Regions from separate parts of the Duganella violaceipulchra genome, predicted to be linked through region 1. Evidence: predicted binding sites of a transcription regulator. Region 1 holds the regulator's gene; each other region holds the start of a gene.
What was found. Region 1 encodes sigma-54, which starts transcription at its own class of promoters, with help from an activator protein. Its sites were predicted from a motif close to TGGCANGNAANCTGCTTT; they were not measured.

Region 1 (7,887 bases):
GCACATCATCAGCGGCGAACGGGTGGCCATCACTTGCAGCGTCTTTTGCGCGAAGGCGCTGTCGTCGGTTTTCAGCGAGGCGACGATGGCGGACACCGAGCCGGCGCCGAAGTGGCGGTCGATGGCGGCGCGCTCGGCCGCCAGCTTGCTGTCGCCGGCAGCGGCCTTGAATGGCGCCGCGAAGGCCGCGATGGCCGCGGCCACGCCAGCCCCCGGAGTCGACTCAAGCAGCGCCGCCAGCGCCGCCATCTCGCTGCCCGGCACAAAGTGATCGGCCAGCCCCGCGTGCAGCGCATCGGCCGCGCCGATGGTGACGCCGGTGACGCCCAGGTAGCAGCCCAGCTGGCCCGGCGCGCGCGCCAGGAAATAGCTGCCGCCCACGTCCGGGAACAGGCCGATGTTCACTTCCGGCATGGCCATCCTGGTGCGCTCGGTGACGATGCGCACGCGGCAGTCCGGACCGCCCTGCGCCACGCCCATGCCGCCGCCCATGACCACGCCGTCCATCAGCGCGACGTAGGGCTTGGGATAAAAATGGATCAGGTGATTGAGCGCGTATTCCTCGGTGAAGAAATCCTCCACCAGCGCGCTGCCGCCCTGCGGCGTGGCGCGGCCGGCGTCGTAGAAGAAGCGGATGTCGCCGCCGGCGCAGAAGGCCTTTTCGCTGCTGCTGCGGATGACGACGGCGGCCACGCCGCTGTCGTCGCGCCAGGCCAGCAGCGCCTGCGTGATATCGCGCACCATCGCCAGCGATAAAGAGTTCAAGGCCTTGGGGCGGTCCAGGGTGATGAAGCCGGTTCCGTTGCTGACGCTGGTGTGGACGTATACGCTCATGGAGTCTCTAGGGTCGTGGTGAAAACCCTATTTTACTGCGGGCGCAAAAAAGGGCGCCTCTGCGCCCTTAGTTGGATGGTGCCGGGGCCGTTGTTATAGGGCGGCGGCAGCGGGTTCGTAGCTATCCGGGAGATGCTTGATCGCATCGTGGCCGTGCTCTTGGACCTTGGCTTTGTACTTCATGACCTGCCGATCCAGCTTGTCGATCAAGGTATCGATGGCGGCGTACAGGTCCTGCGACAGGCTTTCCACGTAGACGGTCTTGCCCGACATGCGCAGGTTGATTTCAGCCTTCTGGCGTTTCTCTTTCTCTTTGAGGTTATCTACAGTCAGGATGACAGCAATATCAATCACTTGATCAAAGTGGCGGGTGACGCGTTCCAGCTTGTTCTGCACGTATTCACGGATGGCCGAGGTCACTTCGAGATGATGTCCACTGATGGTGAGATTCATACACACTCCTAAAGATAATGTCGCTTCTTACGGTTAGTGCGGAGCCCATTACCGCCGGGCGCGCAGGAACCAAATAACTACAAAGATTTACGGAGACTGACTGGCGGGATCTTCAACGCTTCGCGATATTTGGCAACAGTGCGTCGCGCAATCACCATGCCTTGTTCTCCCAGCATGTCCGCAATCTTACTGTCGGATAAAGGATTTTTAGGGTCTTCTGCTCCTGTCAATTGCACGATGAGTGCGCGTATCGCCGTCGAACTTGCTTCCCCCCCCGCTTCGGTGGCGACATGGCTACCAAAGAAATATTTCAACTCAAACATGCCATGCGGGGTCAGCATATATTTTTGAGTTGTTACACGAGAAATAGTGCTCTCGTGTAGACCCAGTGTATCAGCAATTTCGCGAAGCACAAGGGGGCGCATGGCAACGGCGCCATGGGAGAAAAAGTTCTTTTGTCGTTCTACTATCGCTTGTGCGACGCGCAAAATCGTGTCGAAACGCTGGCGCATATTCTTGATCAGCCACTTCGCTTCCTGCAGCTGCGCGCCCATCGCGCCCTCGCCTTTTCCCTGCTTGAGCAGGTTGGCGTACATGGCGTTCACGCGCAGGCGCGGCATGACGTCGTTGTTCAGGCTCACTTGCCAGCCGTTGCGCGCTTTTTTGACGATCACGTCCGGCACCACGTAGTCCGACACGTCCGACGCGAACGCCGACCCCGGATGCGGATTGCACTGGCGGATGACGGTTTGTGCTTCGCGCAAATCTTCGTCGTCGCACAGCAGCGCCTTCTTCAGTTTGTTGAAATCGCGCTGGGCAAACCAGGTCAAATGATTTTCAACAATCGTCAGCGCCATGCGCCGCGTGACCATCGGGATGGCCGGCAGGCGCTTGATCTGCAACGCCAGGCATTCGGACGCGTTGCGCGCGCCCACGCCCATCGGGTCGAAGCTTTGCAGCATCGACAGGGCGGTCTGCAATTCGTCGAGCTCCAGTTCCAGCTCTTCCGGCAGGCGGGCCAGGATCTCTTCCAGCGATTCCTCGAGGTAGCCGTTTTCGTCCAGCGCGTCGATGATCAGCTCGACCAGCGCGCGGTCGCGCATCTCCAGCACCGTCACCCGCATCTGCTCCATCAGATGTTCGCGCAGGGTGCAGTGGCTGGCCTCCAGTTGCGGACGCGAGTCCTCGTCGTCGGGCGCCTTGCTGCGGCCGGCGTCGCTCCAGTCGACGTCGGCGTCGCTGCTGGTGCTTTCGGTGTCGGCGGCCGGGCCGTCGTAGTTGTCGGCGTCGGCGGCCGGCGCCTCCTGGGCGTTGGGCGGGCCTTCGGGCGGCGCGTCGCCGACCGGGGCTTGCTGGCTGATGGCGCCGTCCGACAGCAGCCGCAGCGAGCGGTCCAGCGGGTCGTCGAGGCGCTCCAGCAGCGGATTATCGGTCAGCAGCTGTTCCAGTTCCTGGTGCAGCTCCAGCGTCGACAGTTGCAGCAGCCGGATCGACTGCTGCAACTGAGGTGTCAGCGCGAGGTGCTGCGACGTGCGCAGTTGCAAAGACTGTTTCATGGGTTTTACATACGGAAGTGTTCACCCAGATACACGCGACGCACCGATTCGTTGGCGATGATGTCGTCTGGCCGGCCTGAAGCCAATACCGTGCCCTGGTTGATGATATATGCGCGGTCGCAGATGCCCAGCGTTTCGCGCACATTGTGATCGGTAATGAGGACGCCGATGCCGCGTTCCTTGAGAAAGCGCACGATGCGCTGGATCTCAATCACGGCGATCGGGTCGACCCCGGCGAATGGTTCGTCGAGCAGCACGAAGCGCGGGTTGGTCGCCAGTGCGCGCGCGATCTCCACGCGGCGGCGCTCGCCGCCCGAGAGCGACAGCGCCTGGTTTTCGCGCAGCTTTTCGATTTGCAAATCGGCCAGCAGGGTATTGAGCCGTTCATCAATGGCAGCCTTGGATAAAGGCTTGCCGTCCACCTTCTGGATTTCGAGGACGGCGCGGATATTTTCTTCCACCGTCAGCTTGCGGAACACCGACGCTTCCTGCGGCAGGTAGGACAAGCCGAGCGAGGCGCGGCGGTGGATAGGCAGCGAGGAGATATCGGTGCCGCTGATATCGATGCTGCCGGCGTCCGACGGCACCAGGCCGACGATCATGTAGAACGAGGTGGTCTTGCCGGCGCCGTTGGGGCCGAGCAGGCCCACCACTTCGCCGCATTCGACTTGCAGGGACACGTCATGCACGACCTGGCGCTTGCCGTAGGTCTTTTGCAGGCCGCGCACGATCAGGGTGCTACCGCAGGATGGTTCCATGCTTACTTCTCCGTGGCCGGCGGCGTCGACGCGGCCGGTGCAGAGGCCGCCGGCGCGGCCGGACGGATGGTCGGCTGGATCACCATGGTGCCGCGGCCGGCGCCCGGCTTGCTGACGCCGGAGACGTTGTTCTTGACGTCGAAATGTTCGGTGCGGCTGTCGTAGGAGATGAACTCGCTGTTGACTTCGCTGGTCATGCGCGGGCCTTCCAGCTGGCGCACCCTGGCTTTCGAGAACAGCTTGACCAGGTCGGTCTTGTCGCTGTATTCGATGCGTTCGGCTTCGCCCTCGATCCACTGGTCGCCGGCGCCGTCGCGCTTCTGGCGGAAGGTCGACAGCGTACCCGGCGTGCTGGTCAGCACGACGAAGTTATAGCCTTCCGGATCGGTGGTCACCACCGCCTTGGGCGACTTCATCAGCAAGGTGCCGCGCGTCAGCACGACATTGCCGATCAGCGTCTTGATCTGCTTGACGTCGTCGATTTGCAGGTCGTCGTAGTCGATCTTGGTCGGCTTGTTGGCATCGGCTTTTTCCGCGTGGGCCCCAGCGGCCGCCAGCAACAACATCGCCGCCGAGAGTATCAGTTTCTTCATCGTCATTCCATTCATCATCATTGTTTCCTCAATGGCCGGCGCGCGGCGGCATCGTCAGTTGTCCGCGTCCGCCCAGCTGCACTGCGCGGGTGGCGTTATTGGCCTTCATGCCGATGCCGTTGGCGGTGGCGTTGCCCATTTCCAGCGCCACCGGGCTGGCGGTTTCCATCCGTTCCTCGTCCGGGTAGACGGTCAGCGCCGGCGTGGTCATGCGCATCGCCTGCGCTTGCGGCCCGGCCGGGCGCACCACGCTCACATTACCATTGAGCTTGACGCGCGTATTGCCCTGGTCGACATGGGCGGTGTCGGCATTGATATTCATCGGCGGCTGGTCGCCGGACAGGCTGTGCACAGTCGGCTTGTCGATGTCGGAGGCATCGTCGACCGGCCGGTGGGTCAGTTTTTCGCCGGAGATGATGTAGGCCGGCTGGCCGGCCTTGTTCATGCGCACCATGCTGAAGCGGTCGATGATGTAGTCCGGCTCGTTGCGGTGCTGGTCCACCTGCGCATCCTGGCCGGCCTGGTTGACCACCTGCACCAGCCAGAAGCTGCCGACGGCGACAAACGCGCCGACCATCATGATGACGGTGAGCTGCCAGCGATGGGCTGTTTTTTTACGCATGGACTATCCTCGTCAAACCAGGAACTGCGCCATCACGCGCTCGTAGCTGCCCTGCGCGTGCAGCAGCAGCTCGCACACTTCGCGCACCGCGCCGCGGCCGCCGGCGGCCACCGTGGTGTGGTGGGCGCGCTCCAGCACTTCGGCGCGGCCGTTCGGCACGGCGACGGCGAAACCGACGCGCGTCAGGATCGGCAGGTCGACCACGTCGTCGCCGATAAAGCCGACCTGCTCGGCGGTAAGGCCGGTCTTTTCCAGCAGCGCCTTGAACGGCGTCAGCTTGTCGTGCCCCCCCTGGTGCAGGAAGCCGATGCCGAGGTCGGCCGCGCGCCTGATCACCTGCGGCGAGGTGCGCGCGCTGATGATGGCGGTCTGCACGCCGGATTCCTGCAGCAGCTTGATGCCCAGGCCGTCATGCACGTTGAAGGTCTTCAGCGCCTCGCCGTCGGCGCCGTAGTGCAGGCTGCCGTCGGTCAGCACGCCGTCGACGTCGAAGATCATCAGCTTGACGCGCGCGGCGCGTTCCACATAAGTCAAATCCGTCATCAGATCACCTTGGCGCGGGTCAGGTCGTGGATGTGCAGCGCGCCGACCAGCTTGCCGTCGGCGTCGGTCACCAGCATCTGGTTGATGCGGAACTGTTCCATCACGGCCACGGCGTCGACCGCCAGTTTTTCCGGCGAGATGCTGCGCGGGTTGGCGTGCATCACGTCGCGGATCACGACCTTGGTGAAGTCCTGGACCTTCTCGATCATGCGGCGCAGGTCGCCGTCGGTGAACACGCCGATCGGCTTGTCGTCGGCGTCGACCACGGCGGTCATGCCCATGCCCTTCTGCGTGATTTCCAACAGCGCGTCGGTCAGCTTGACGTCGGCGGTGACTTTCGGCACGGCGTCGCCGCTGCGCATGACGTCGCGCACGTGGGTCAGCAAGCGGCGGCCCAGCGCGCCGCCCGGATGGGAGCGGGCAAAGTCCTCTTCCTTGAAGCCGCGCAGGTCCAGCAGCGCGACCGCGATGGCGTCGCCCAGCGCCAGCGTGACGGTGGTCGAGGTGGTCGGCGCCAGGTTCATCGGGCAGGCCTCCTTGTCCACGGCCACGTTCAGGTGGACGTCGGCGATCCCGGCCAGGCTGGAGCCGGGCTTGCCGGTCATGGCGATGACCTTGCTGCCCATGCGCTTGACCACCGGCAGGATGGTCATCAGCTCGGCGCTTTCGCCGGAGTAGGAAATGGCGATGAAGGCATCGTCGGCGGTCACCATGCCGAGGTCGCCGTGGGCCGCTTCGGCCGGGTGCACGAACAGCGCCGGGGTGCCGGTCGAGGCCAGGGTGGCGGCGATCTTGCGGCCGATATGGCCGGACTTGCCGATGCCGGACACGACCACGCGGCCCTTGCAGTTCAGCAGCAATTCGATGGCCTGCACCACGCTGTCGTCGGTGGCCAAGCGGGCGTTCAGGGCGGCGATCGCCTCCGCTTCATTCCGCAGGGTGTCGCGGGCCAGCCGCAACGCATGCGCGGCCATATTTGCGTCAAAAGCTTTCAGCATTGTTTTTTCATGGGTTACACTCATGCCCAAGTATAGCCGAATTGAGAAAGCAAAAAACTTGCCAGTCACAACATAACGCCCCCGCCGGCCCACAAACAACGAAATTATATTTACTGGCTATGTTGATATGACGTTTTCACCCTTGGAATTAACATTGTTGTTATTGGGGAGCGCGGTGCTCGGCGTCGTCGCTTTCCGCATGATGCATTTGCCGCCCATGCTGGGCTACCTGGCGGTCGGCATCCTGATCGGTCCCCACGCGCTGGGCCTGGCCGAGTCGAGCGAAGCTTTCCACTCGCTGGCCGAATTCGGCGTGGTGTTCCTGATGTTCTCCATCGGGCTGGAGTTCTCCCTGCCCAAATTGATGGCCATGCGCCGCATCGTATTCGGACTGGGCATGGCGCAGGTGGTGCTGACCATCGTCGCCACCATGCTGTTCGGCTGGGCCATCGCCACGCAACTGCCTTCGAGCATCCATATCGGCTGGCAAGCCTCGTTCGCGCTGGGCGGCGCGCTGGCCATGTCGTCGACCGCCATCGTGTCGAAAATGCTGACCGAGCGGCTGGAGCTGGAGAGTGTGCACGGCCGCAAGATCATCGGCATCCTGCTGTTCCAGGACCTGGCCGTGGTGCCGCTGCTGATCCTGATTCCCTCGCTGGGCCAGCGGCCGGACGCGCTGGTCGAGACCCTGGCCTGGGCCGGCGTCAAGGCCGTGATCGTGCTGGCGCTGCTGCTGTTCTTCGGCCAGAAGCTGGTGCGCGGCTGGTTCACCATCGTGGTCAAGCGGCGCTCGCAGGAGCTGTTCATGCTCAACCTGCTGTTGATCACCCTGGGCGCGGCCTGGATCACCGAGCGCGCCGGCCTGTCGCTCGCGCTGGGCGCCTTCGTGGCCGGCATGCTGATATCCGAAACCGAATACAAGCACCAGGTGGAAGAGGACATCAAGCCCTTCCGCGACGTGCTGCTGGGACTGTTCTTCATCACCATCGGCATGCTGCTCAATGTGCAGATGGTGCTGGCCCACTGGTGGCTGGTGCTGGTGTTGCTGGCCGGGCCGGTGCTGCTGAAGTTCGCGCTGATCGCCGGCCTGGCCAAGCTGTTCGGCGCCACCGACGGCGTGTCGATGCGCACCGGCCTGGCGCTGGCGCAGGCGGGCGAGTTCGGCTTCGTGCTGCTGAACCTGGCGGGCGGCAGCCACCTGATGGACCCGTTCATCATCCAGGTGGTGCTGGCGTCGATGGTGCTGTCGATGCTGGTGGCGCCGTTCATCATCTCCAAGTCGGACCAGATCGTCATGAAGGTGTCGAGCAACGAGTGGATGATGCAGTCGCTGGCGCTGACCAAGATCGCCAGCCGCACCATGTCGACCAACAAGCACGTGATCGTGTGCGGCTTCGGCCGCAGCGGCCAGAGCCTGGCGACCCTGCTGGGCGAAGAGCATATCGACTACCACGCGCTGGACCTGGACCCGGAGCGGGTGCAGGAGGCGCAGAGCGCCGGCCGCCACGTGTCCTACGGCGACGCGGCGCG
Region 2 (7,887 bases), on a different contig from region 1:
CTTTCGCGCACGCTGTCCTGCAGGCGCTGGGCCACGGTCTTGAGCAGCAGGTCGCCGGCCTTGTGGCCCAGGCTGTCGTTGACGAACTTGAAGCGGTCCAGGTCGATCAGCATCACCCACAGCGGGTTGCCGCTGCGGTTGGCGAAGGCGGCCGCCTGCGTCAGCCGGTCTTGCAGCAACACGCGGTTGGGCAGCCCGGTCAGCACGTCGTGGTGGGCGATGTGGTGGATGCGCTGCTCGGACAGCTTGCGCTCGGTGATGTCGGTGCCGGTGCCGCGATAGCCCTTGAACACGCCATCCTTGTCGAACAGCGGCTCGCCACTGATGCTGAACCAGTGCAGCTGACCGTCGGTGCCGGGCAGCGCGTAGTCGAAGTTAAGGAAGGGCAGGTGCGCTTCCAGCAGCGCGATGTGGTCCTGGCCCCAGCGCGCCTGCAGCATTTCCGGATGGTGTTCCCAGCGCGTCTTGCCGATGAAGCTGTCCGGGTCCTGCTTGCCCTTGTCGAAGAAACCGCTGGTGATGCTGGTGAAGCGGAATTGCGGGTCCTGCTCCCAGTACCAGTCGGACGACAGCGCCAGCAGGCGGCGGAAGCGCAGCTCGCTTTCCTGCAACGCCTCCTCGGTGCGCTTGCGGGCGGCGACGTCTTCGTTCAGGCGTTCATTGCTCAGTTGCAGGGCGCTGGTGCGTTCGTCGACCAGCCCTTGCACCCGCACCGAGCGGCGCGCCAGCGAGTTGACGAAGGCCGCCGTCAGCAGCGAGAACAGCAGGCCGCCGATCAGGGTCGACAGCGAACCCAGGTGGCTGGCCAGGAAGGGCCGCGGCAGCGGCGTCACCTGCACGTGCCAGGCCTTGCCGGCCGCGCTGAAGGTGCGGGTGTAGAGGTCGTGGTAGTCGAAGGCCAGCCAGCGCTGCAGAGGCTTGGCGGCCACCGTCTGCTGGCCCGGCTGGCCGAGGCTGTAGATCAGGTTGTCCGGCCGGACATCGTCGCCGACGTAGACCCGCACCACCAGCGAGGCGTCGTCCAGCAGGTCGGCGGCGAACAGGATCTTGTGGATCAGGTCGGTGGAGCGGATGACGGCGCCGGTGTTGCCGATCCAGGCCGCGCGCCGTTGCGCCGCCGTGGTCGTTTGCGCGCCGGGACGGTAGACCGGCATCAGCAGCACGAAACCTTTCTGATTGCCCCGTTCCTGTTCCAGCCGCAGCAGCGGCGTGGCCATGATGGCGCCGGCCGCCACCGCCTGGTTGATGGTGTTGGACATCGGCAGCGACATCACGTCCAGCCCGAACGCCGCCTCGTTGCCTGACAGCGGCTCCAGGTAGTCGACGATCGCATGCTGCGGGCGCGACGACAACGGCTGGTGGCGGCCGTCGAACATGGCGTAGCCGGGATAGTGCGCTTGCATCGCGGCGACCTGGCGGCGCGCGCCGTCGTCGTCCAGCACGCGATGGTAGTTGAAAGCTTGCACAAAGGGATAGCGCGCCAGCAGCGGCCGGGTGAAATCGCCGAACTGTTCGCGGCTGACCGGGCCGACCGACTTGACCAGGTCGTTGAGGATGGTGACCAGCTCCAGCGTGTCGTCCAGGCCGCGACGGATGGCTGCCGCCCGCACCTGGGCGCGCTGCTGGAAACTGAGCTCCATTTTTCCGTACTCCAGCGCGCTGACCGCCACGAACAGCATGCCGGTGACCGCCATCCCGGTGACCAGTGTCAGCGTCGCGGCCAGCGAAAACGGCGGTGGCTTGGAGAACAGCGGCATACGGCGCTTTCTGGGTGGGGACGACAGGGCTGGCGGATGATTCTAGTGTGTCATAACTCATGCTTTTGCGACAGTTATTTGGCCCCTTGGGGGCGACGGGATTGTCTTATGCAAGCCACGGTCCGGGGCGGAATTGATGTTATATTGCCATGTCCCCAGCCCTGGAGGAGTATCGCGCATGAAATCCGCTCCTGTCGTCAGCCGCCGCAGCTTTCTTGCGCACATCGCCCGTAGCGGCGGCGCCGCGGCCGCGTTTGCCGCGCTCGACGCCTTGGGCTGCGCCAGCCTGGCCTGGGGCGAGGACCTGGCCTACCGGGGGCCGCCGGTGCTGCCCGGCGGACTGGGCAAGGGCAAGCGCGTCACCATTCTCGGCGCCGGCGTGGCCGGCCTGACGGCGGCCTACCAGCTGGGCAAGGCCGGCTTCGCCTGCGCGGTGCTGGAAGCGCGCCACCGTCCCGGCGGGCGCAGCTGGACCGTCCGCGGCGGCGACCGCTTCGAGCAGAGCGACGGCGTGCAGCAGGCGCGCTGGCCCAAGGCGCCGCACCTGTATCTGAACCCCGGTCCGGCGCGCATCTCGCACCACCACCGCGCGGTGCTGGGCTATTGCCGCGAATTCGGCGTGCCGCTGGAAATCATGATGAACGACGACCGCGCCGCCTTGCTGCAGGACGACGGCGTCTTTGGCGGCAAGCCGGTGCAGGCGCGCCAGGTGCTGGGCGACACGCGCGGCTACTTCGGCGAGCTGCTGGGCAAGGCCGTCTCCACCGGCAAGCTGGACCAGGAACTGAGCCAGCAAGACCGCGAGCGCCTGCTTGGCGCCATCGCCAGCTTCGGCGATTTGCAGCGCGACGGCCGCTACGCCGGCAGCGCGCGCAGCGGCTACAGCGCCACGCCGGCGCCGGGCCTGCCGCACGGCGCGGTGCGCGCGCCGCTGCCGCTGGAGCAGCTGCTGCGGGCCGACTTCTGGCAGTTCAAGGCATCCTTCGCCGAGGACTTCGACCAGGCCGGCACCATGCTGCAACCGGTGGGCGGCATGGACCGCTTTCCGATGGCGTTCGCCCGGCGGGTGGGGCCGGTGATCCGCTACGACACCGTGGTCGATGAAATCCGCAAGACGGCGCAGGGCGCGCGCGTGGTCTGCCATCGCGGCGGCAACCACATCGTCATCGACAGCGATTATGTGATCTGCACCCTGCCGCTGTCGGTGCTGCGCGGCATCCCCAACGATTTCACGCCGGCCTACCGGCAGGCCATCGCCGAGGTCGAATATGCGCGCTCGGCCAAGACCGCGTTCTACGCGCCGCGCCGCTTCTGGGAGCAGGACGACGGCATCTACGGCGGCCTGTCGTGGACCAGCCGCGACGTCACGCAAATCCTCTATCCCTCGCACGGCATCGGCCAGGCCGACGGCGTGCTGGTCGGCTCCTACTGCTTCGGCGCTTTCCCCGGCGACGACATGGGCCAGTACCCGCTGGCCGAGCGCATCGAGAAGGCGCTGGCGGCCGGCGAGGCGATCCACCCCGGCTACCGCCGCATGGTGCGCGACGGCGTCAACATCGCCTGGCCCAAGGTGCCGTACAGCCTGGGCTCCTGGGCCGAGTGGAAGCCGGAACAGTACGACACCGTCTACCAGTTGCTGCAACAGCCTGACGGCCCGATCTACTTCGCCGGCGAGTACCTGGGCTACCTCAGTTCGTGGCAGGAGGGCGCGGTGCTGTCGGCCCACCACGTGATCGAACAACTGGCGGCGCGGGTGCGCGCCTGAACTTTCCCTGAAAGGATGAACATGAAATTGACCGCCTCCATCGCACTGCTGTCGGCCGCCCTGGCTGCCCTGGTCCCTTTGCCGGCCGCCGCCCAAGTCAAGGTCCAGCACCTGCAGAGCGCCGACAGCGCCATCGCCAGCGCCGTGTGGGCCGGCGACACGCTGTACGTCTCGGGCAAGCTGGCCAAATCGTTCGACGGCGACACCCGCGCGCAGACGGCGGACGTGCTCAAGCAGTTCGAGGCCACGCTGCGCGAGCAGGGCCTGGGCCTGGGCGACGTGGTGCAGATGCGGGTCTACCTGGTGGCGGACGGCGCCGGCAAGCTCGATTTCGCTGCCATGAACGAGGCCTACAAGGAATACTTCGGCACGGCGGCCCAGCCCAACAAGCCGGCCCGCGCCACGGTGCAGGTGGCGGCGCTGGTGGTGCCCAAGGCGCTGGTGGAGATCGAAGTGGTGGCGGTGCGCGGCCTGCCGGCCAAAAAATAGCGTAGTCCAACCCGGCACGCTCCAGCGATGGGCCAGCCGCACCACTTAGGGGTCCGACCCCGTACGGGGTCGGACCCCGCTTGGCAGTGCGGGGTTCCAGCTCAGGCGCAGCACGATCCAGTGCGCCAGCAGACGGTTGAACAGGGCGAAGCCCAGGCCGTGGCTGCGCGCCACCTTCCGCTGCATGGCCAGCGCCGGCGACGGCTTGCCGCCCTTGACCGCGAACAGGATGCGGTTGTTGCCGGCGATGCCGCGGAACCAGCAGATGCGGCCCTGGAAGGTCTCGCGCAGGCGCCGCAGCATGGGGCCGTACTGCGGATCGTAGCTGAAGATGTTGGCCACCAGCACGCCGCCGGGCCGCAGCGCGCGGCGGCAGTCGGCGTAGAAGGCGGCGCTGCCCAGCGCCGGCGGCAAGCCCTCGGCGTCGAAGCCGTCCACCAGCAGCACGTCGGCGGCGCCGGCCAGGCCGGCCATGTAGGCGGTGGCGTCGGCCTGGATGATGCGGAAGCGGGCGTTGTCGCGCGGGATGGCGAACTGCTCGCGCAGCGCGATCACGTCGGCGCGCAGCTCGAGCACGGTGATGCGGCTGTGCGGCAGGTAGCGGTAGCAGAACTTGGCCAGCGAGCCGCCGCCCAGCCCGACCATGACGATGTGCTCCGGCCTGGGCTGGAACAGCACGAAGCACATCATCGCGCGCGCATAGCTGAGCACCAGGTGGTCCGGACGCGACAGCCGCATCTCGCTCTGGACCATGCCGGGCTGGAATTCGAGCGAGCGCTTGTCGCCGCGCGTATGCACTTGCGGCAGATGGGAGGGCGGGGGGGCAGTCATATTGTGGATTTGCAAGGTCAATTTATAGTAGCATGCCGGCCAGTAAGCCACATTGCATTTACAGAAGCAACATTTGTAGGTACATTGGCGATAGCATAGGCCAGCCCCTCCGGCGGCCTCCATGGAGACAGAGACGATGTTTTTAGACCACCCAACGCTTACCGCCACCAACAGCTTCACCGAACCCGACCGCATGGAGCGCCTGCTGCGCGTGTACGGCTACGTGGCGGCGCTGGCGGACGTGGCCGGCAAGCCGGCCTTTATCGAAAAAGTCAGCCAGCTGCACGACCACAAGGGCACGCTGATCGTGTTCTGGCACGACGCGCCGACCGACGACGAGAAGGCCTATTTCTCCCAGGCCTGGGCCAGCAAGATGGGCGACGGCAGCACCAACGTCGAGCACGAGGTCTGACCCGCCCCAGGTCATGGATATAAAAACTTTGGTACTGGCGCTGGCGCTGGGCAATCTGAGCCTGTGCGCGGCGCTGTTCTTTTTTGAGCAGCAGCGGCGCCGCGACGGCCTGCCTGCGGCCGCCGCCACCTGGGGCATGGCCAGGCAGTGCCAGGCCGTGGCCTGGGGCTTGCTGTTCCTGCGCGGCACGCTGCCGGACTTCCTGACCATTCCCTTCGCCAACGCCCTACTGTTCGCCGGTTACGCGCTGGACGCCTCGGCCTTGTGGGAGCAGGCCGGCCGCCGCGTCTGGCGGCGCTACCTGCTGCCGGCGCTGGGCGCGGCGATCGGCGTGTTCACCGGCGCCTGGCTGCTGGAGCTGCCGGTCGCCGAACGCATCGCCATCGCCTCGCTGATCATCGGTTTCTTCTTCATCGCCGGCGCCGCCGCGCTGGGCCGCGGCTGGAGCGCCGGCACCCTGCTGCGGCGCTACCTGGTGCTGTCCTCGCTGCTGCTGGCGCTGGCCGTGATGGCGCGCGGCCTGCTGACGGCGCTGCTGCCGGACGGCTGGGGCTGGGTGAGCCCGGCCATCATCCAGGGTGTCGGCATTGGCGCGCTGTACCTGATGATGCTGGGCAATGCTTTTGGCTATCTGTTGCTGACCCGCGAGAAACAGCAGGCCGAACTGGCGCGGCTGGAGGTGGTTGACGCCCTGACCGACGTGCCCAACCGGCGCGGCTTCTACCAGACCTTGACGCCGTGGATCGCGCTGGCGCGCCGGCCCGGCATGCCGACCGCGCTGATCATCCTCAACCTCGACCATTTCAAGCGCGTCAACGACAACTACGGCCACCCGGTGGGCGACCTGGTGCTCAAGGCCATGGTCGACGTCTGCAAAAAACAACTGCGCGACAGCGACCTGATGGGCCGCCTGGGCGGCGCCGAATTCGCCATCCAGCTGCCGCGCACCTCGCTGGAGGACGCGCTGACGGTGGCCGAGCGCATCCGCAACGCCGTCGCCGCGCAGCCGGTCAAGGCGGAAAAGGCCGTCATCAACATGACCGCCAGCCTGGGCGTGACCACCATCCGCGCCGACGACACCACCGTCAGCCTGTTCAAGCGCGCCGACGAGGCGCTGCAACTGGCCAAGCAGGCCGGCCGCAACCGCGTGGTCGAGGCGCAGGCCGGCGCCGGCGCGCTGGAAGCCTGATTTGCCACACCGCTGTCATCAGCCGGTAACAAACTGCGCCTATCGTGATTATAATCATGTAAATCGTTTAGTTTGATTCATCCGCGAGCCTTCGTTGCCGTTTGCCGAGAGAGGCTTCCAAATATGTACGCAGCAGTAGATCTGGGTTCCAACAGTTTTCGCCTCCACATCGGCAAGCATGACGGGGAGGCGATCCGCGTCCTGAAATCCGTGCGCGAACCGATCCGCCTGGCCGCAGGGCTGGACGCCCAAGGCAACCTGACCCCCGCCGCCATGCAGACCGCGCTGGCCTGCCTGAAAAACTTCCGCGTCGTGCTGGCCGCCTACAAGCTCGATGGCGTGCGCGTGGTCGCCACGTCGGCCATGCGGGTGGCGCGCAATGCCGCCGCCTTCCTGCCCGAAGCCGAACTGGCGATCGGCTATCCGATCGAGATCATCTCCGGCGAGGAGGAGGGGCGCCTGATCTACATGGGCGTGGCCAATGCGCTGGCGCTGCCGGGTGAACGGCGGCTGGTGATCGACATCGGCGGCGGCTCCACCGAGTTGATACTGGGGCGCGGCCAGGAAATCGAGCGGGTCGAGTCGTTCAGCGTTGGCACGGTCAAGCAAAGCCTGTCGTTCTTCATCGGCGGCCGGGTCGATTCGGCTTCCTACGAGGCGGCCATCCTGTCGGCGCGCAGCCATTTCGAGGATGCGGCGCCGCCCTACCATCCGCAGTACTGGAAGCAGTGCTACGGCTCGTCCGGCACCGCCCGCACCATCGCCGACATCATCGTCAAGAACGGCATCGGCCGCGAAGTCAATCTCGACACGCTCAACGCGCTCAAACAGCGCTTCATCGAATTCGGCCACGTCAGCCGGATCGAGATGGCTGGCCTGCGCCCGGACCGCGCCGGCACCATCATCGGCGGCCTGGCGATCCTGATCGGCCTGGTGCACGAGTTGGACATCCCGGTGGTGCAGCCGATCGAGGCCGGCCTGCGCATGGGCGTGATGTGGGACTTGCACCTGCGCTCGACCAAGCGTGACCGCCGCGAACAATCGGTGCAGGCCTGCCTGCTCAAGTTCCATTGCGACGAGCGGCGCGCCAACCGCGTGGCCGACGACGCGCTGGCGCTGTATATGCAGACCAAGCCGGCCGGCGAGCAGTACTCCCGGCACCTGTATTGGAGCGCGCTGCTGCACGAGATGGGCATGGTGGTGTCGCACACCGGCTATCACAAGCACGCCGCCTACATGATCGAGAACGCCGACCTGCCGGGCTTCACGGCACGCGAGCAGAAGACCATGGCGCGCCTGATCTCCGCCCACAAGGGCAATCTGCGTAAGGTGGCCGACGCGCTGGCGGAACCGGATTTCGTCAAGGCGGTGGTGGCGCTGCGGCTGGCGGTGCTGTTCATGCACTCGCGCATGGACATCGACTTCACGCTGATCAAGCTGCGCA
Region 3 (7,887 bases), on a different contig from region 1:
ATCCAGATTGGCTTCATGTGTTGTGTGTATCCCGCAATATGGATCGTCAATCAAGGGACCCGGCATCCGCCCCCTGCCCGCCTGGGCTTATGGCAGTGGCAGCAGGATGCGGAAGTCCGTATATCCAGGCCGGCTCTCGCACTCGATCACACCCATGTGCTGCTGCACAAAGGTCTGCGCTAGGGTCAACCCCAAGCCGCTGCCGCCTTCCCTGCCCGATACCAGGGGATAGAAAATCCGGTCGCGGATCTGGGGTGCGATGCCCGGTCCATTGTCAATGATATGCAAGTCTAATGCCAGCCCGTAGCGGACCTTGGCCAGGGTGACTTGGCGCGCCACGCGCGTCTTGAAAACGATCTCCGCATCGCCGGCGTCGATGCGGCTGGCCAGCGCCTGGGCGGCGTTGTGCGCGATGTTGAGCACGGTCTGGATCAGCTGCTCCTTGTCGCCGCGGAACTCGGGGATCGAGGCGTCGTAGTCGCGCAGGATCGTCAGGCCGGACGGGAACTCGGCCAGCATCAGGCTGCGCACGCGCTCCAGCACTTCGTGGATGTTGACGTCGCCGACGATGTGCGGCCGGCGGTGCGGCGCCAGCAGGCGGTCGACCAGCGTTTGCAGCCGGTCCGCTTCCTTGATGATGACCTGGGTGTACTCGCGCAGCTGGCCTGCGTGCAGCGCCGGCAGCTCCATCTCCAGCAGCTGCGCGGCGCCGCGGATGCCGCCCAGCGGGTTCTTGATCTCGTGCGCCAGGTTGCGGATCAGCTCCTTGTTGACCTGGCTCTGGTCGAGGATGCGCTCCTCGCGGTCCAGCTTGAGGTGTTGCAGGTGCTCGCGCAGCTCGATCAGGATGTGGCCGGGCGGCTCGTCCAGCGCCGAGACGATGCTGTGCACATGCAGCGCGTCGCGCCCGGCCCGTTCCAGCATCAGGTCCTGGCGCAGGTCGGAGAACTTGTGCTCGCGCGCCTGGTTGCAGATGTTGTCGAGCTCGCCGGGGTTGAGGAACTGCGCGCTCAGCGTCTGGCGCGACAGCGCCTTGAGCGAGCTCTCCAGTAGATTCTCGGCGGCCGCGTTGGCGTAGACGAACTGGCCGTCGGCGTCCAGCAGCACCACGGCCGAAGCCAGCAGCTCCAGGCCCGCCAGTGCCGGCGGGCGGTGCTTGCCGTCGTGATTACTCATAAGGCTCATAGTAAACTCGTCATCGGATATTCGCGATCTCACGTTTCAGTGCTTCGATATTCTTTTCCGAGCGGCCGATGTTGTCGCGCATGCCGGCCACCCGCTCCTGGTACTTGGCGTAGTTGCGCTCGTCGCCGCGCCGTTCCGGCTCGCCGTTGTTGAACGCCTTGCGCAGCTCCGCCAGCCTTTGCGCCTCGTTCTTCAGCTCTTCTTCCAGGATGCCGCGGCGGTCGGCGTCGCGGGCGCGCTGTTCGGCGCTGTCGACGCGCGGAAAGTCGCCCGGCGTGCTGGCCGGCGCCGGCACGCTGCCGCTGCGCGCGGGCGTGCCCTGGCGGCGCGGCGGCGCCGGGATCACGGTGCCCGGCAAGTCCATCGACTTGCAGTAGCTGCCGCGGTTGATGTCGGTGTACTCGATGCTGCCGTTGGGCGTGACGCACTTGTAGATCTGCGCCTGGGCAGTAGCGCAGCCCAGCAGCGCCAGCAACATACATCGTTTGATACTAGTTGTCATTCGTAATCCGTGGGTGGAACTATCCATCCCGAATATACAACATCCAAAGAAAAACGCGGGGAAAGCTCTGCTCGCCCCGCGTTTTTTTGCTGCATTACAAGCACCGGCGCCGCCGGTGCGTTGCCATTACAGCGAGTAGTACATGTCGAACTCGGCAGGGTGAGTCGTCATGCGCATGCGCTGGACGTCCTGCATTTTCAGTTCGATGTAAGCGTCGATCATGGAATCGCTGAACACGCCGCCACGGGTCAGGAACTCGCGGTCTTTGTTCAGGTTGTCCAGCGCTTCTTCCAGCGAAGCGCACACGGTTGGGATCAGTGCGTCTTCTTCCGGCGGCAGGTGGTACAGATCTTTCGATGCTGCCTCGCCCGGGTGGATCTTGTTGGCGATACCGTCCAGGCCGGCCATCAGCAGCGCCGCGAAGCACAGGTAGACGTTGGCCAGTGGGTCCGGGAAGCGGGTTTCGATACGGCGGCCCTTAGGATTGGCCACGTGTGGAATACGGATCGAAGCCGAACGGTTCTTGGCCGAGTACGCCAGTTTCACTGGAGCTTCGTAGCCTGGAACCAGGCGCTTGTACGAGTTGGTGCCTGGGTTGGTGATCGCGTTCAGCGCCTTGGCGTGCTTGATGATACCGCCGATGTAGTACAGCGCGGTGTCGGACAGGCCGGCATAGCCGTCGCCGGCGAACAGGTTGACGCCGTCTTTCCAGATCGACTGGTGCACGTGCATGCCGGAACCGTTGTCGCCAACGATAGGCTTAGGCATGAAGGTGGCGGTCTTGCCGTAGCTGTGGGCCACGTTCCAGACCACGTACTTCAGGTTCTGGGTCCAGTCGGCGCGCTCGACCAGGGTCGAGAACTTGGTGCCGATTTCGTTCTGGCCAGCGCCAGCCACTTCGTGGTGGTGCACTTCGACCGGGATGCCCAGCGATTCCAGGATCAGGCACATTTCCGAACGCATGTCCTGGAAGCTGTCCACTGGTGGCACTGGGAAGTAGCCGCCCTTGACGGTCGGACGGTGGCCGGTGTTGCCGCCTTCGAGCTTCTCGCCGGTGGTCCACGAGGCTTCTTCCGAATCGATCTTGACGAAGCAGCCGGACATGTCGATCTTCCAGCGCACGCTGTCGAAGATGAAGAACTCTGGCTCAGGGCCGAAGTAGGCGGTGTCGCCCATGCCGGACGATTTCAGGTAGGCTTCAGCGCGCTTGGCGATGGAGCGCGGATCGCGGTCGTAGCCCTTGCCGTCGGCCGGTTCGATGACGTCGCACTGCATGAACAGCGTGGTCTCTTCCATGAACGGGTCGATGTTCGCGGTGTTTGGATCTGGCAGCAGTATCATGTCCGAAGCTTCGATGCCTTTCCAGCCGGCGATCGAGGAACCGTCGAAGGCGTGACCCGATTCGAACTTGTCGATGTCGAAGTGCGACACAGGCACGGTGACGTGCTGTTCTTTACCACGGGTGTCGGCGAAACGGAAATCAACGAATTTGACTTCGTTTTCCTGGACCATTTTCAGAACTTCTGCGGCTGTCATTGCCATGCGTATCTCCTAAAGGAATGTGGGACTCGTGCGCTCTTGGTAAGCAGTATCCGTGCCAGCTTAAAACTCATCAGCTTATGTCGATAGCGTCTTTGAACTTGCCGGCAAAATGAATCTAAAATCCGCCGGCAAGACAAAGTGCCACTATTTGAGGCATCGCAACACCGCACCAACTGGGTGCGCATTCGAGATATTGCACCTGTTTTGTGCATTTTTGGAAGATTCCTGAAAAATGCACTGGATTGGTGCGCCCGCGTGTGGTGCGGGCGCAGGAAGCCTATAATAAACTCAAACTTATTTCTGGAACATGACATGAGCAAAATAGACGATATTCTTGCGCTGGCCCGCAGCCGCAGCAAAGACTGGCCCTATGCCGGCGCCGTGACGCCGCAGGAAGCCTATGAACTGATCAGCGCCGACAACGCGGTCAAGCTGGTCGATGTGCGCACCCATGCCGAGCGCGACTGGGTGGGACGGGTGGCGATACCGGAAGCCCAACATGGTGCGGTCCAGTGGAGTCTGTATCCGGGCGGGATCGCCAACCATGAGTTCATTGAGCAGCTGAACTCGGTGGCGCGCAAGGACCAGGTGATTTTGTTCCTGTGCCGTTCCGGTGTACGTTCGCGCAACGCCGCCAAACTGGCGACCGAACACGGCTACCAGCACTGCTACGACATCCTGGAAGGCTTCGAGGGCGACAAGGACGAGCACGGCCACCGCAAGCACGTCAGCGGCTGGTGCAAGGCCGAGCTGCCCTGGACCGGCGCCTAGACTGCCACCGCCTCATCGTCCGGGGCGGGCGCCGACTCGCCCATCAGGAACTGGATACGCTTGCGCACGAACTGGATGTGGCTGCGCAGGCCGTACAAGCCGTCCGCGAACGATAGCGGGATCGACACCTGGTTGACCAGGTCCTCGATCTCGTTCAGGCGCACCAGCTGGGCCTCGTAGACCTGCATGCGGGTGTCATCCGACGCCTCCTCCACCGCCTGCTCCACCGCGCGCAGCTGGCCGTACCAGCGGTAGACGCGCGAACGGATGCGCCACACATACAGCGGCGGCACCACCTTGGACAGCGGCAGTATCAACGCGCCCAGCGCCACCACCACCACCCACATGCGGTCGAAGAAATTGGCCAGCCAGAACGTCATATAGCGTTGCAGCAGCGGCGGGCCGCTCTTGTAGTACTTGGCCGCCTCGGCGTCGACCGGGATCTCGGTGTACTTGGCCGACGGGAACTGGCCCTGCTGCGAGAACCAGCCGGCGCCGCTGTGGATGTTGGCGGCCGCCTGCACGAACAAATCCACCAACGCCGGATGCAGGTCGTCGCGCGCCACCAGCGTGGCGGTCGGGGCGATCAGCTTGTAGTCCTCGGCCGGGATGTCGCGGCCCAGGTCGACGATGCCCTGCGGCAGCACCACGTGGGTCAGGAAGGGCAGCTTGCGGGCGTAGGCTTCCGCCTGGTTGAAGTTGAACAGCTTGATGCCCGGCGTTTGCAGCAGCATCTGGATCAGCGGCGCTTCCGGGGCCGAGGTGAACACCAGGCCGTCGATGCGGCCTTCCAGCAATTCGACCGTGGCCGGCGTGTTGGCCAGCGAGAAGTGCTCGACCTCACCCTTCTCGACGCCGTTCAGCTCCAGCACCTGGCGGAACAGGCGCGAGGAGCCCGCGCCCTTGGCGCCGAAGTTGATCTTCAGGCCCCTCAGTTGGGTCAGCTGGGTGATGGGCGGCTTGCCCTTGGTCTCACGCAGGAACAGCCACAGCGGCTCGACAAACAGGCTGCCCAGCGAGGTCAGGCCTTCGCGCTCGGCCGCTTCCTCGTTGGTGGAGCCGCTCTGCACGAAGGCGATATCGACTTCGCCGGCCTTGAGGCGCTTGAGGTTTTCGCCGGAGCCGGCGGACGGCACCAGCGTCACCTTGACGCCGTGCTTGGCCAGCGCGGCCGCGTATTTCTTGCCGAACTCAGCGTAGGCGCTGTTTTCCTGGCCGGTGGCCAGGCGCACCGTGCGCGGCGGCGCCGGGTCCACCAGCCAGTAGGCCAGCAGGCAGACGCCGGCGATCAGGGCGATGGTGGGCGCGGCGGCGACAAACAAGTCCCGCACGGAGAACTGCGTGAACTTGAGGATTTTGGACATATGGTGGCGTATCGGCTTCATGGGCTGATACATTGCCTACAAATCAACCCGGGGTCAAGTCTGACATTCGGACACGGGCTCTGCCGTAACGGCTATTACGGCACAGCCCGTGTCCGAATGTCAGACTTGACCCCCGTGTTTGCCCCCCCTGTTTAGCCGCCGCAGGCCTGCAGCGGCGGCGTCACGGACGCGGTGGCGTTGCCGCCGGTCTTGACGATCACCGGCGGCGTCGGCCCCGGCTTGGCGATCGGATGCGGCTCGATCAGCGGCATCAGGTTGGGCGCCAGCACCACCAGCAGCTGCACCGGCAGCGCGCTGGTGAAGTCGTAGTTCTTCGATTCCGGCCCGTGCACGTAGGCCGTCATCGAACCGAAGAAGCGCTCGCCGATGTTGAACACGAACGTCGCCGAACGGTTCACATAGCGCGACTCGATCAGGCGCCCGCCGCCGCCATACACATCGAAGCGCTGGTCGCCGGTGCCGGTCTTGCCGCCGACCGGGATCACCTTGCCGTCCGATCCGACGAAGGCCATGCGCGCCCGCTTGGCGGTGCCGTCCGACACTACGCCGCGGATCGCGTCGGCCACCACGCGCGCCACCTCCGGCGACAGCACCTGCTCGTTGGCGGTCGGTTTGCCCTTGGTGACCACGGTCTCGTAAGGCGTACCCTCGGCGAAGTGCAGCGAGCTGATACGCTGGCTGCTCTTGCGCACGCCGCCGTTGACGATAATCCCCATCATCTCCGCCAACGCCGCCGGACGGTCGGCCGAAGCGCCCAGCGTGGTCGCATACGACGGCACCAGCGATTCGAACGGATAGCCCATCTTCTTCCATTGCTTGTGGATTTCCATGAAGCCTTCCACCTCGATCAGGCCGGCGATGCGCTTGTCCTGCGCGTGCTTGTGGTGGGTCTTGAACAACCATTGATAGACCTCCTGCCGCTCCTTCTCGCTGGCCGCCGTCATCTGCGACAAGGTGGCGCCGTTGTGCAGGCGCATGTAGGCCGCCATCCACAGCTCCAGCGGGTGCACGCTGGCCAGGTAGCCGCGGTCGGCCAGCGACCACTTGTCGATCGCATACTGGTCGTACAGCTTGGCCACGCGCTCTTCCGGCACCTCGTTCTGCGACGGCAGGTTGTCCTTCAGGAAGGCGGCGAACTGCGGCAGGCTGGCGGTCGGATAGACGGTGCGATGGATCACCGCCAGCCGCACCGGCGTGCTGCGGATATTGGCCAGCAGGATCTTGTCCAGCTCGGACTCCGGCTTGCCCTTGTACTTGGCGTAGAAACGCCCCAGGAACTCCTTGCCTTCCTTGTCCGCGAAGCGCGCCAGGTATTGCGCGCGGCGCGGATCGTCGGCGTCGGCCAGCAGCGACGCCGACGAACCCGGCGTCTGGAACATGTAGTACTTGGCGACGTCGCGCATCAGGCGCACGAACACCAGGTTGGTCGAGTGGCGCAGCGCCTCGGTCACGGTCAGGATCTTGCCGTTGTCTTCCTTCGAGAAGTTGCCGAAGTGGTGCAGGCCGCCGCCGGTGAAGAAGCCCTCGCCCGGATTGCCCGAATACTTGCGCTCCATGGCCGCGTTCAGCATCGGCGTCAGCTCGCGCCCGCCCTTGTCCAGAGGCAGCGCCTTGAAGTAGTCCAGCGCCCATTGCGACAGCTTGTCCTGCGGATCGACCGTCACCTTGCCCAGCGCGGCCGCATCCATGCCGCCGTACTTCTTGTGCAGCATGTCGACGATGTCGAGGTAGGTGACCAGGGTGCGCAGCTTGGCGGTCGAGCCCAGGTCCAGCTTGGCGCCTTCATTGATGTCCAGCGGCTGGTCGAAGTTATCCGTCTGCAGGCGCAGCAGATTGTTCTGCTCGCCCTTCTCCAGCAAGGTGAAGCTGTACACCACGTTGGCCGGATCGCCGTTGCCCAGCATGCCCTTGCCGGTCAGGCCGGCGGCCTTGGCCTTCTCCGGATCGCGCAGGTCGCGCAGCACTTGCGTGACGGCGGTCTGGGCCTGCGCGTCCAGCGTGCTGACCACGCTCAGGTCCAGGCGGTCCAGGTTGTACATGCGGTTGTCGCCCAGCAGGTTGGCCAGGTGGTTGCGGATCGCGTTCGACGCCTTGCGCGACACGAAGGTCATCGCCGGCGCCGACTCGACGCCGCTACCGGTGGCCGGATGCAGCTTCTGCTGCAAGGCCATGTCGCGCATGGCCGGCGTGATCACGCCGTCCTGCGCCAGGATGCGCAGGTGGCTGTTGGCCAGCACTTCCAGGTCGGCCGCGCCGCTGCCCAGGTAGTAGCTCGGGCGGCGTTGCGCGATCATCAGGCTCAGCGCTTCCTTGTAGGTCAGCGCGGTTTCCGCATCCGGATTGGCGAGATTGCCGGCCATCAGGCGGTTGAAGTCCGGGAAGCTGCGGCCGTACCAGACCCACATGCCGTCGCCCATGCCGTTCACTTCGCCATAGCCGGGCTTGGCCGACAGCGGCACCGTGTTCAGGTAGTCGATGACGATGCGGCGGCGCGCCTTGGTG
Region 4 (7,887 bases), on a different contig from region 1:
TACATTCCGATCAACGCCTTGACATCGTAATCGCCTTGCTTCGATGAGGCCGACGTGACGAGACCATTCGGCAGCAGGCCATTGCCGATCGTGGTGCGATTATTCTCGCCACCGCAGCCCAGCCCCTTGCCGCCCAGCGCCAACCCGCCCACCGCGTCGCCGTTGCAGCTCACCTGCGTGTAGTAGGCGTTGACGATGCCACCGAGTGAAACATTCCATTCCCCAGCTTTGAAATCGACAGCCTGCGCACCTTGGGTTCCAGCGACGGCCAGTGCACCGATCATCAGTATTGTTTTCATTTTTTTAGTCTCCAGTATTGTTTGCACACATCGGGCGATGTAACTCTCATATCGCAATTTGCATGCCTGCGCGTCGACGCCCGGAGAAGCGCGCCTTATGGATACAGGGTTTGTGCAGAATCGGATCATGCGTTCCGTTGCACTGTTCAGAATTGGACCGAAAAAAAAGGCGGCCGAAGCCGCCCAAAAAAACTACAAGAGATCTTTACTTGGTCGACAGTTTGAAGACCCACACCGAGCCGCCCTGCTCAAGGAAGTTGACCTTCTTCGCCACTTCGCCGCCCCACAGCGGCACCGCGCCGCCCCAGCCCGAAACCACGGCGACATACTGCGTATCGCCATCCTGCCAGGTGACCGGCGGCGCGACCACGCCGGAACCGGTCTGGAACTTCCACAGCTCCTTGCCGCTCTTCGCGTCCAGCGCTTTCAGGTAGCCTTCCGGCGTGCCATAGAACACCAGGCCGCCGGCCGTCGTCATCACGCCACCCCACAACGGCGCGTTGTTCTTGACCTCCCAGACGATCTTGCCGGACTTGGGATCGACCGCGCGCAGCGCGCCAATGTAGTCGTCAAACAGCGGACGAATGGTAAAGCCCGCCCCCAGGTAAGCGCCGCCTTTCTTGTAGCTGATCGGCTCATTCCAGATATCCATGCCCCACTCATTGGCGGGTACGTAGAACAAGCCTGTCTGCTGGCTGTAAGCCATCGGCATCTGGTTCTTCGCGCCCAGGAAGGCCGGCGCCGAGAACACCGTGCTGCCCTTCTTGCCTTCCTCGCCCTTGGTTGGATCGCCGGGACGATTGGCGGCGATGAAGTTCGGACGGCCGGTCTTGATGTCGATGCTGGAGGCCCAGGTGATCTTCTTCACAAACGGGAAGGCGTTTTGCAGCTTGCCGTTGTTCGCGTCGATCACGTAGAAGAAGCCGTTGCGGTCGGCCTTGCCGCCATACCGTTTGCCGTCCATGTCGAAGGTGACGAATTCATTAGCGCCGTCGAAATCCCACGAATCGTTGGGCGTGTTCTGGTAAGCCCATTTGATCTGGCCTGTCTTCACGTCCAGCGCCACCGTCGACGACGAATACAGATTGTCGCCGGGGCGCAGGTGGCTGTTCCATGGCGCCGGATTGCCGGTGCCGAAGTAGGCCAGGCCGGTCTTGGAGTCGTAGGTGCCGCCCATCCAGGTCGAGGCGCCGCCGGTCTTCCACAGGTCGCCCGGCCAGCTCTTGTTGAGCGTACCCGAGATGCCGTTCTCGATGGCCTTGCCATCCTTGTCGTAGCGGTAGCCCATGTGTCCTTCGACGGTGGGACGGGTCCACAACAATTCGCCGGTCAGCGGATTGCGCGCTTCCACGCGGCCGACGATGCCGAACTCGCCGCCGGAGACGCCTGTCAGCAGCACGCCGTCGGCGATCAACGGCGCCGCCGTCATCGAATAGCCGGCCGCATAGTCATCGACCTTTTCCTTCCACACGACTTTGCCGGTGTCCTGGTCCAGCGCCACCAGCTGCGCATCGAGCGTGCCGAAGATGACCAGGTTGCCGAACAAGGCGGCACCGCGATTGACCACGTCGCAGCAAGGCATGATGCCGTCCGGCAGACGATGCTCATACTTCCACAGCTTGGCGCCGGTCTTCATGTCCACGGCGAAGATGCGCGAGTACGAGGCGGTGACGAACATCTTGCCCTTGTAGATCAACGGCTGCGATTCCTGGCCGCGCTGCTTCTCGCCCCCGAACGAGAAGGACCACGCCGGAACCAGCTTGGCCACGGTTTTGGTGTTCACCTGGGTCAGCGGCGAATAGCGCTGGCCCTCCGAGCCGATGCCGAACGACAGTACGCTGTCGGTGCTCGATGCCGCGTTCTTCAGCATGGCCGACGTGACGTCGGCCGCCTGTGCCAGCGACAGGAAGGATATCCCCGCCAGCGTTGCGATGACTTTTTTCTGCACAATCTTCTCCGGTTTTTATGTTTTGGTTTTTGCTGTGGTGTGCTGCTATGCGGGCGGCTTCAAGGCCGCCAGCTCTTCGTCGCTGAACAGGCGCGAACGGGTCAGGAAGCGCCTGCCCGTGCCGTTATCGAGCGAGAACATGCCGCCGTTCCCGTCAACCACGTCGATGATCAGCTGGGTGTGTTCCCAGTACTCGAACTGCTCGCTGCCCATGTAGAACGGCGTCCCGTCCAGATTGCCGAGGTAGACATCGGTGTCGCTGATGGAAAACTCCCCGGCGGGGTAGCACATCGGCGTGCTGCCGTCGCAGCAGCCGCCGGATTGAAAGAACATCAGCGGCCCGTGACTGCTACGCAGGACCGCGATCAGGTCGAGCGCCGCCGGTGTAGCCGTAACGCGGGCGATGATGTGGTCCATGGTTAGAAGAAGCCCAGTGCGTTCGGGCTGTAGCTGACCAGCAGGTTCTTGGTCTGCTGGTAGTGGTCCAGCATCATCTTGTGGTTCTCGCGGCCGATGCCCGACTGCTTGTAGCCGCCGAAGGCCGCATGCGCTGGATACAGGTGGTAGCAATTGGTCCAGACGCGGCCAGCCTGGATCGCGCGGCCGACACGGAAGGCGCGCGAGCCGTCGCGCGTCCACAGGCCAGCGCCCAAGCCATACATGGTGTCGTTGGCAATGCTCAGTGCTTCCGCTTCGTCTTTGAAGGTCGTCACCGACACCACCGGTCCGAAGATCTCTTCCTGGAAGATGCGCATCTTGTTGTGGCCCTTGAAGACGGTCGGCGTCACGTAATAGCCGTCCTTCATGTCGCCGCCCTGCAGATGGCGTTCGCCGCCGGCCAGCAATTCGGCGCCCTCCTGCTTGCCGATATCGATATAGGACAGGATTTTTTCCAGCTGCTCGTGCGAGGACTGCGCGCCCAGCATGGTGCTGGCGTCCAGCGGATTGCCCTGCTTGATCGCCGCCACGCGGGCCAGCGCGCGTTCGATGAATTTTTCGTAGATCGATTCCTGGATCAGTACGCGCGACGGGCAGGTGCATACCTCGCCCTGGTTCAGCGCGAACATTGCGAAACCTTCCAGGCATTTGTCGAAGAAGGCGTCGTCGGCATCCATCACGTCTTCGAAGAAGATGTTCGGCGATTTGCCGCCCAGTTCCAGCGTCGCAGGAATCAGGTTCTGCGCCGCGTACTGCATGATCAGACGGCCGGTGCCCGTTTCGCCGGTGAAGGCGATCTTGGCGATGCGCTTGTTCGATGCCAGCGGCTTGCCCGCTTCCAGGCCAAAGCCGTTGACCACATTCAGCACGCCGGGTGGCAGCAGGTCGCCGATCACTTCCAGCAGCACCATGATGGAGGCAGGCGTCTGCTCTGCGGGCTTGAGCACCACGCAGTTGCCGGCGGCCAGCGCCGGCGCCAGCTTCCACACCGCCATCAGGATAGGGAAGTTCCATGGGATGATCTGGCCGACCACGCCCAGCGGCTCATGGAAGTGATAGGCGTAGGTTTCGGAGTCGATCTGCGCGACCGAGCCTTCCTGCGCGCGGATGCAACCGGCGAAATAGCGGAAGTGGTCGATCGCCAGCGGGATGTCGGCGGCGGTGGTTTCGCGGATAGGCTTGCCGTTGTCGATGGTTTCGGCGGTGGCGATCAGCGCCAGGTTGGCCTCCATCCGGTCGGCGATCTTGTTCAGGATGTTGGCCCGCTCGGTTTGCGAGGTCTTGCCCCATGCATCCTTGGCTGCGTGGGCGGCGTCCAGCGCCAGCTCGACGTCCTCCGCGGTGGAGCGGGCCACTTCGCAGAATACCTGGCCGGTGATCGGCGTGATGTTGCCGAAGTATTCGCCCTTGACCGGGGCGACGAATTTGCCGCCGATGTAGTTGTCGTAGCGTTGCTTGAATGGATTGGCAACGCCCAATTTGCTGATGTCTGCGAGATTCATGTCGTCCTCTTTCTGCTGTGATTTTATGAGGCCGCGTAACGCGGCGGTGGGTAGTGCGCCCTCTCCTTTTCGCAAGCACCGTGCCAGCTGCGTTTTTGCCGGTGCGTCGCATGGAATACAGGGGCGGACGGCACGGGGAAGCGGTGCCTGGACAGTGACACCTGTTCAGGTTTGGAACAGGTGTTTGACTATGGAGCAGCTCTTCAGCGGATCACCACGCCCCATGGCAATTCACCGACCGCGACATCGGCCCGCTTCGCCGCAGCAGCGGTATCGATCACGGACACGCTATTCGAACGGCCGTTTGCCACGTAAAGCTTGGCGCCATCCGGCGTCAAGGCCATGTTCCAGGGGCGCTTGCCAACTGCAATGGTGGCGCTGACGGCGTTGGTGGCGGTATCGATCACCATCACATTGGCGTCAACGCCGTTCGACACATAAACCTGCCGGCCACTGGGATGCACTGCGATGCCGTTGGCGTTCTTCCCGGCCGGTATGCGCGCCGTCGTCGCCAGCGTCGCCATGTCGACCACGTACACCGCGCCTGCCAATTCGCAAGCGACGTAGGCGCGGGCGCCATCGGGACTGAATCCCATGCCGCGCGGTCGCAGTCCCACGGCCACCGCGCCGACCTGGCGCCGCGCGGCGACGTCGATCACGTCGACCTGCTCGGCCTCCTCCGCGCTGACCAGCAGCCAGCGGCCGTCCGGGCTAAAGACCGCGTGCTCGGGGTTCTTGCCTTTCACGGCGATATCCGCCAGCACCTGCCCGGAGCCGGCGTCGATCAAGGTCACGCTGTTGCTCTCCTCGACCGCCACCGCCACATACCGGCCGTCCGCCGATACGTTCACGCCTTCGGGCGACTTGCCCAACGCGATGCGGCGCACCGTGGCGCCGCTGGCGGTATCGATGACCAGCAGTGCGTTGCTGGCGGCGTCGGTCACGAACAACCGCACACCGCCTGGATCGGCAGCGATGCCCCGCGGCCGTTTGCCGGCGGCGATTTCGCGCACAACGGCGTCGCTGGACGTGTCGATCACGCTGATGCTGCCCGACTTCTCGTTTGGCACATAGGCAAAGGGAGCGGCCATCGCCGGGCCGCACAGCAAAAAGACCAGGGAAGACAGGATGCGAGAGCTGTTCATGGATATCGCCTTTCAGGAAAATGCCATCACCGTTGCAATCGGCGTGCCACCGCAAGATCGGGATGGCAGGTATATTGCTTACTGGTCCGGTACAACCCAGACCAAAACGGAGACAATATGAAGCAAGCCTTTTTCCCATTGAACGCGGTGGCGGCGCTGTTTGCCCTGAGCGGCGGCGCCATGGCGGCCGACGATGCCGCACCGCCGGCGGACGTGGTGGTGGTCAGCGCCACCCGCGTCGGACACACTGTGTTCGACATGCCGGCCGCCATCGACGTCATCGATGCGGAACGCATCCGCGACAGCCAGGCGCGCGTCAACGCCAGCGAGGCGCTGGCCGCCGTTCCTGGTCTGGTGGCGCAAAACCGCCAGAACTACGCACAGGACCTGCAGATCTCCTCACGCGGATTCGGCGCCCGTTCGGCCTTCGGCGTGCGCGGTGTGCACTTGGTTGCAGACGGTATCCCGGCGAGCATGCCGGACGGCCAAGGCCAGGCCGCCACCTTCAACCTCGACATGGCCGAACGCATCGAAGTGCTGCGCGGTCCCTTTTCCGCCCTCTACGGCAATCACTCCGGCGGCGTGATCCAGATGTTCACGCGCGACGGCGAAGGCCCGCCATCGGTGGAGACCACGCTGACCGCCGGCAGCTACGGCAGCCGCAAGGTCGACCTGAATGTGCAGGGCAAGCAGGCAGGCATCGGCTATGTGCTGGATGCTTCGCGTTTCGAAACCGATGGCTACCGTGCCCACAGCGCCGCCACCCGCGACCAGGCTTTCGTCAAGCTGACGCTGGCGCCGATGGCCGGCGCCAACCTGACCATCGTCGCCAACGCGCTGCGCCAGGACGACACCCAGGATGCGCTGGGCGCTGCCTGGGCCACCTACCAGCGCGACCCGCGCGCCGGCGAGATCGACGCCACCGATACCCAAAACCCGAAACGCACACTGGCCGACCGCTACAACACCCGCAAGAGCATCGACCACCAGCAGATCGGCGCCAGCTGGGAGCAGCGCTTCGGCGAGGACCGCTTGCGCGTGACCGCTTACGGAGGCAATCGCGGCGTAATCCAGTACCAGGCGTTTTCCAAGGCCTTCCAGGCGCCGGCCACGCACTCCGGTGGCGTGGTCGATTTCGACCGTGACTTTCACGGCACGGACCTGAACTGGCTGCACGTGGGCGAACTCGCTGGAGGCAAGCTCAGTACCACCGTCGGCCTGGAGTACGGCCGCTCCAGCGACGCTCGCCGGGGCTACGAAAACTTCATCGGCACGCAATTCGGCGTGAAGGGCGCATTGCGCCGCGACGAGGACGACAAGGTCACCAGCCTCGATCCGTATGTGCAGACGGAGTGGCAGTCAGGCGCATGGATGGTGAGCGCAGGCCTGCGCCACAGCAGCGTGAAGTTCTCGGTGGAGGACCACTTCCTCAACAACGGCAACGACAGCGGCAGCCTCGAATACAGCCACACCACGCCGGTGCTCGGACTGCTGTACCGCCTTTCGCCGGCGTTGAACGTGTACGCCAGCGCAGCGCGCGGCTTCGAAACACCGACGCTCAATGAGCTGTTTTACTCCGGCACCGGCGGCGGCTTCAACTTCCGTTTGCAGGCCGCGCAGAGCACCCATCTTGAAACCGGCATCAAGGCGCGGCTGGGCGATGTCACGCGCATCAACGCCGCTGTCTTCCAGGTCCGCACCCGCGACGAACTGGTGGTCGACAGCAGCGTCGGCGGCCGCACCAGCTATCGCAACGCCAGCAGCACGTTGCGCCAAGGGATGGAGCTCTCGTTAGAGACCGCATGGAATCATGGCCTGAGCGCGCGGGCGGCGTTGACCAGTTTGCGCGCCGTCTATGATCAAGGCTTTGGCGTGGTTACAGAAGGCAGCCGGCTGCCCGGCGTCCCGAACGCCAACGCCTACGGCGAGCTGGCATGGAAGAACAACGACAATCGCTTTGGCGCCGCACTGGAAGCTGTAGCCAGCAGCAAAATCTACGCGGAAGACGCCAATGCCGACAAGGCCGCGCCGGGCTATGGCGTGCTCAATGCGCGCGTCAACGCCAGCCAGCAGTGGCAAGGCTGGCGTTTCAAACAGTTCGTGCGCTTGAATAATCTGCTGGACAAGCGGTACGTCGGTTCGCTGATCGTCGGCGACACCAACAAACGCTATTACGAAGCGGCGCCTGGGCGTAACTGGCTGATCGGCGCCAGCGCCCAGTACCAGTTCTAGAAGCGGTAATGCAATCCGGCCGCCACCGAACGCGGCGCGCCGGGTGCGACGAAGCGAGTCTGTGCCGCTTCGCCGCCCTGCTGCAGCAAGGCGCCGTTGGGGAACATGTCGGCCGCCACCGCACCGTAGCTCTCGTAGCGGCGATTGAACGCATTATTCACGCGCACATGCCACTCCCACTTCGTATCCGGCCGATAGCTGGCATGCAGACCCGCCAGGGCGTAGCCGCGCATGCGCCAGTCAGCCGATCGCGGTGCGGCCTTGCCGTCCTCGTTGCCCTGAGTCGTCATGTCGGACAAAGCCATCAGCTCAACGCCCACGGA

Region 2: a site for sigma-54 is predicted at 1,806-1,823, ahead of KVP70_RS19495 (flavin monoamine oxidase family protein). Genes of this name have one in related genera too.
Region 3: a site for sigma-54 is predicted at 3,270-3,287, ahead of glnA (type I glutamate--ammonia ligase). Genes of this name have one in related genera too.
Region 4: a site for sigma-54 is predicted at 4,256-4,273, ahead of adh (aldehyde dehydrogenase). Genes of this name have one in related genera too.

Annotation. Positions count from the first base shown of each region.
Region 1 covers NZ_JAHTGR010000005.1:265,843-273,729, forward strand. Annotated here, with positions in the region: gene KVP70_RS12015 (enoyl-CoA hydratase/isomerase family protein) at 1-834, opposite strand, end outside; gene hpf (ribosome hibernation-promoting factor, HPF/YfiA family) at 928-1,287, opposite strand; gene KVP70_RS12025 (RNA polymerase factor sigma-54) at 1,365-2,843, opposite strand; gene lptB (LPS export ABC transporter ATP-binding protein) at 2,849-3,601, opposite strand; gene lptA (lipopolysaccharide transport periplasmic protein LptA) at 3,604-4,194, opposite strand; gene lptC (LPS export ABC transporter periplasmic protein LptC) at 4,223-4,816, opposite strand; gene KVP70_RS12045 (KdsC family phosphatase) at 4,829-5,359, opposite strand; gene KVP70_RS12050 (KpsF/GutQ family sugar-phosphate isomerase) at 5,359-6,357, opposite strand; gene KVP70_RS12055 (monovalent cation:proton antiporter family protein) at 6,485-7,887, shown strand, end outside.
Region 2 covers NZ_JAHTGR010000010.1:147,310-155,196, reverse strand. Annotated here, with positions in the region: gene KVP70_RS19500 (bifunctional diguanylate cyclase/phosphodiesterase) at 1-1,757, opposite strand, end outside; gene KVP70_RS19495 (flavin monoamine oxidase family protein) at 1,936-3,522, shown strand; gene KVP70_RS19490 (Rid family hydrolase) at 3,544-4,011, shown strand; gene KVP70_RS19485 (spermine/spermidine synthase domain-containing protein) at 4,057-4,842, opposite strand; gene KVP70_RS19480 (hypothetical protein) at 4,979-5,254, shown strand; gene KVP70_RS19475 (GGDEF domain-containing protein) at 5,268-6,443, shown strand; gene KVP70_RS19470 (Ppx/GppA phosphatase family protein) at 6,567-7,887, shown strand, end outside.
Region 3 covers NZ_JAHTGR010000007.1:1,672-9,558, forward strand. Annotated here, with positions in the region: gene ntrC (nitrogen regulation protein NR(I)) at 1-17, opposite strand, end outside; gene glnL (nitrogen regulation protein NR(II)) at 88-1,185, opposite strand; gene KVP70_RS14270 (DUF4124 domain-containing protein) at 1,196-1,687, opposite strand; gene glnA (type I glutamate--ammonia ligase) at 1,814-3,229, opposite strand; gene KVP70_RS14280 (rhodanese-like domain-containing protein) at 3,542-4,000, shown strand; gene KVP70_RS14285 (TAXI family TRAP transporter solute-binding subunit) at 3,997-5,364, opposite strand; gene KVP70_RS14290 (transglycosylase domain-containing protein) at 5,517-7,887, opposite strand, start outside.
Region 4 covers NZ_JAHTGR010000038.1:6,277-14,163, forward strand. Annotated here, with positions in the region: gene KVP70_RS32180 (porin family protein) at 1-299, opposite strand, end outside; gene KVP70_RS32185 (PQQ-dependent methanol/ethanol family dehydrogenase) at 505-2,247, opposite strand; gene KVP70_RS32190 (DUF779 domain-containing protein) at 2,293-2,664, opposite strand; gene adh (aldehyde dehydrogenase) at 2,667-4,187, opposite strand; gene KVP70_RS32200 (beta-propeller fold lactonase family protein) at 4,391-5,332, opposite strand; gene KVP70_RS32205 (TonB-dependent receptor family protein) at 5,450-7,564, shown strand; gene KVP70_RS32210 (TonB-dependent receptor) at 7,561-7,887, opposite strand, start outside.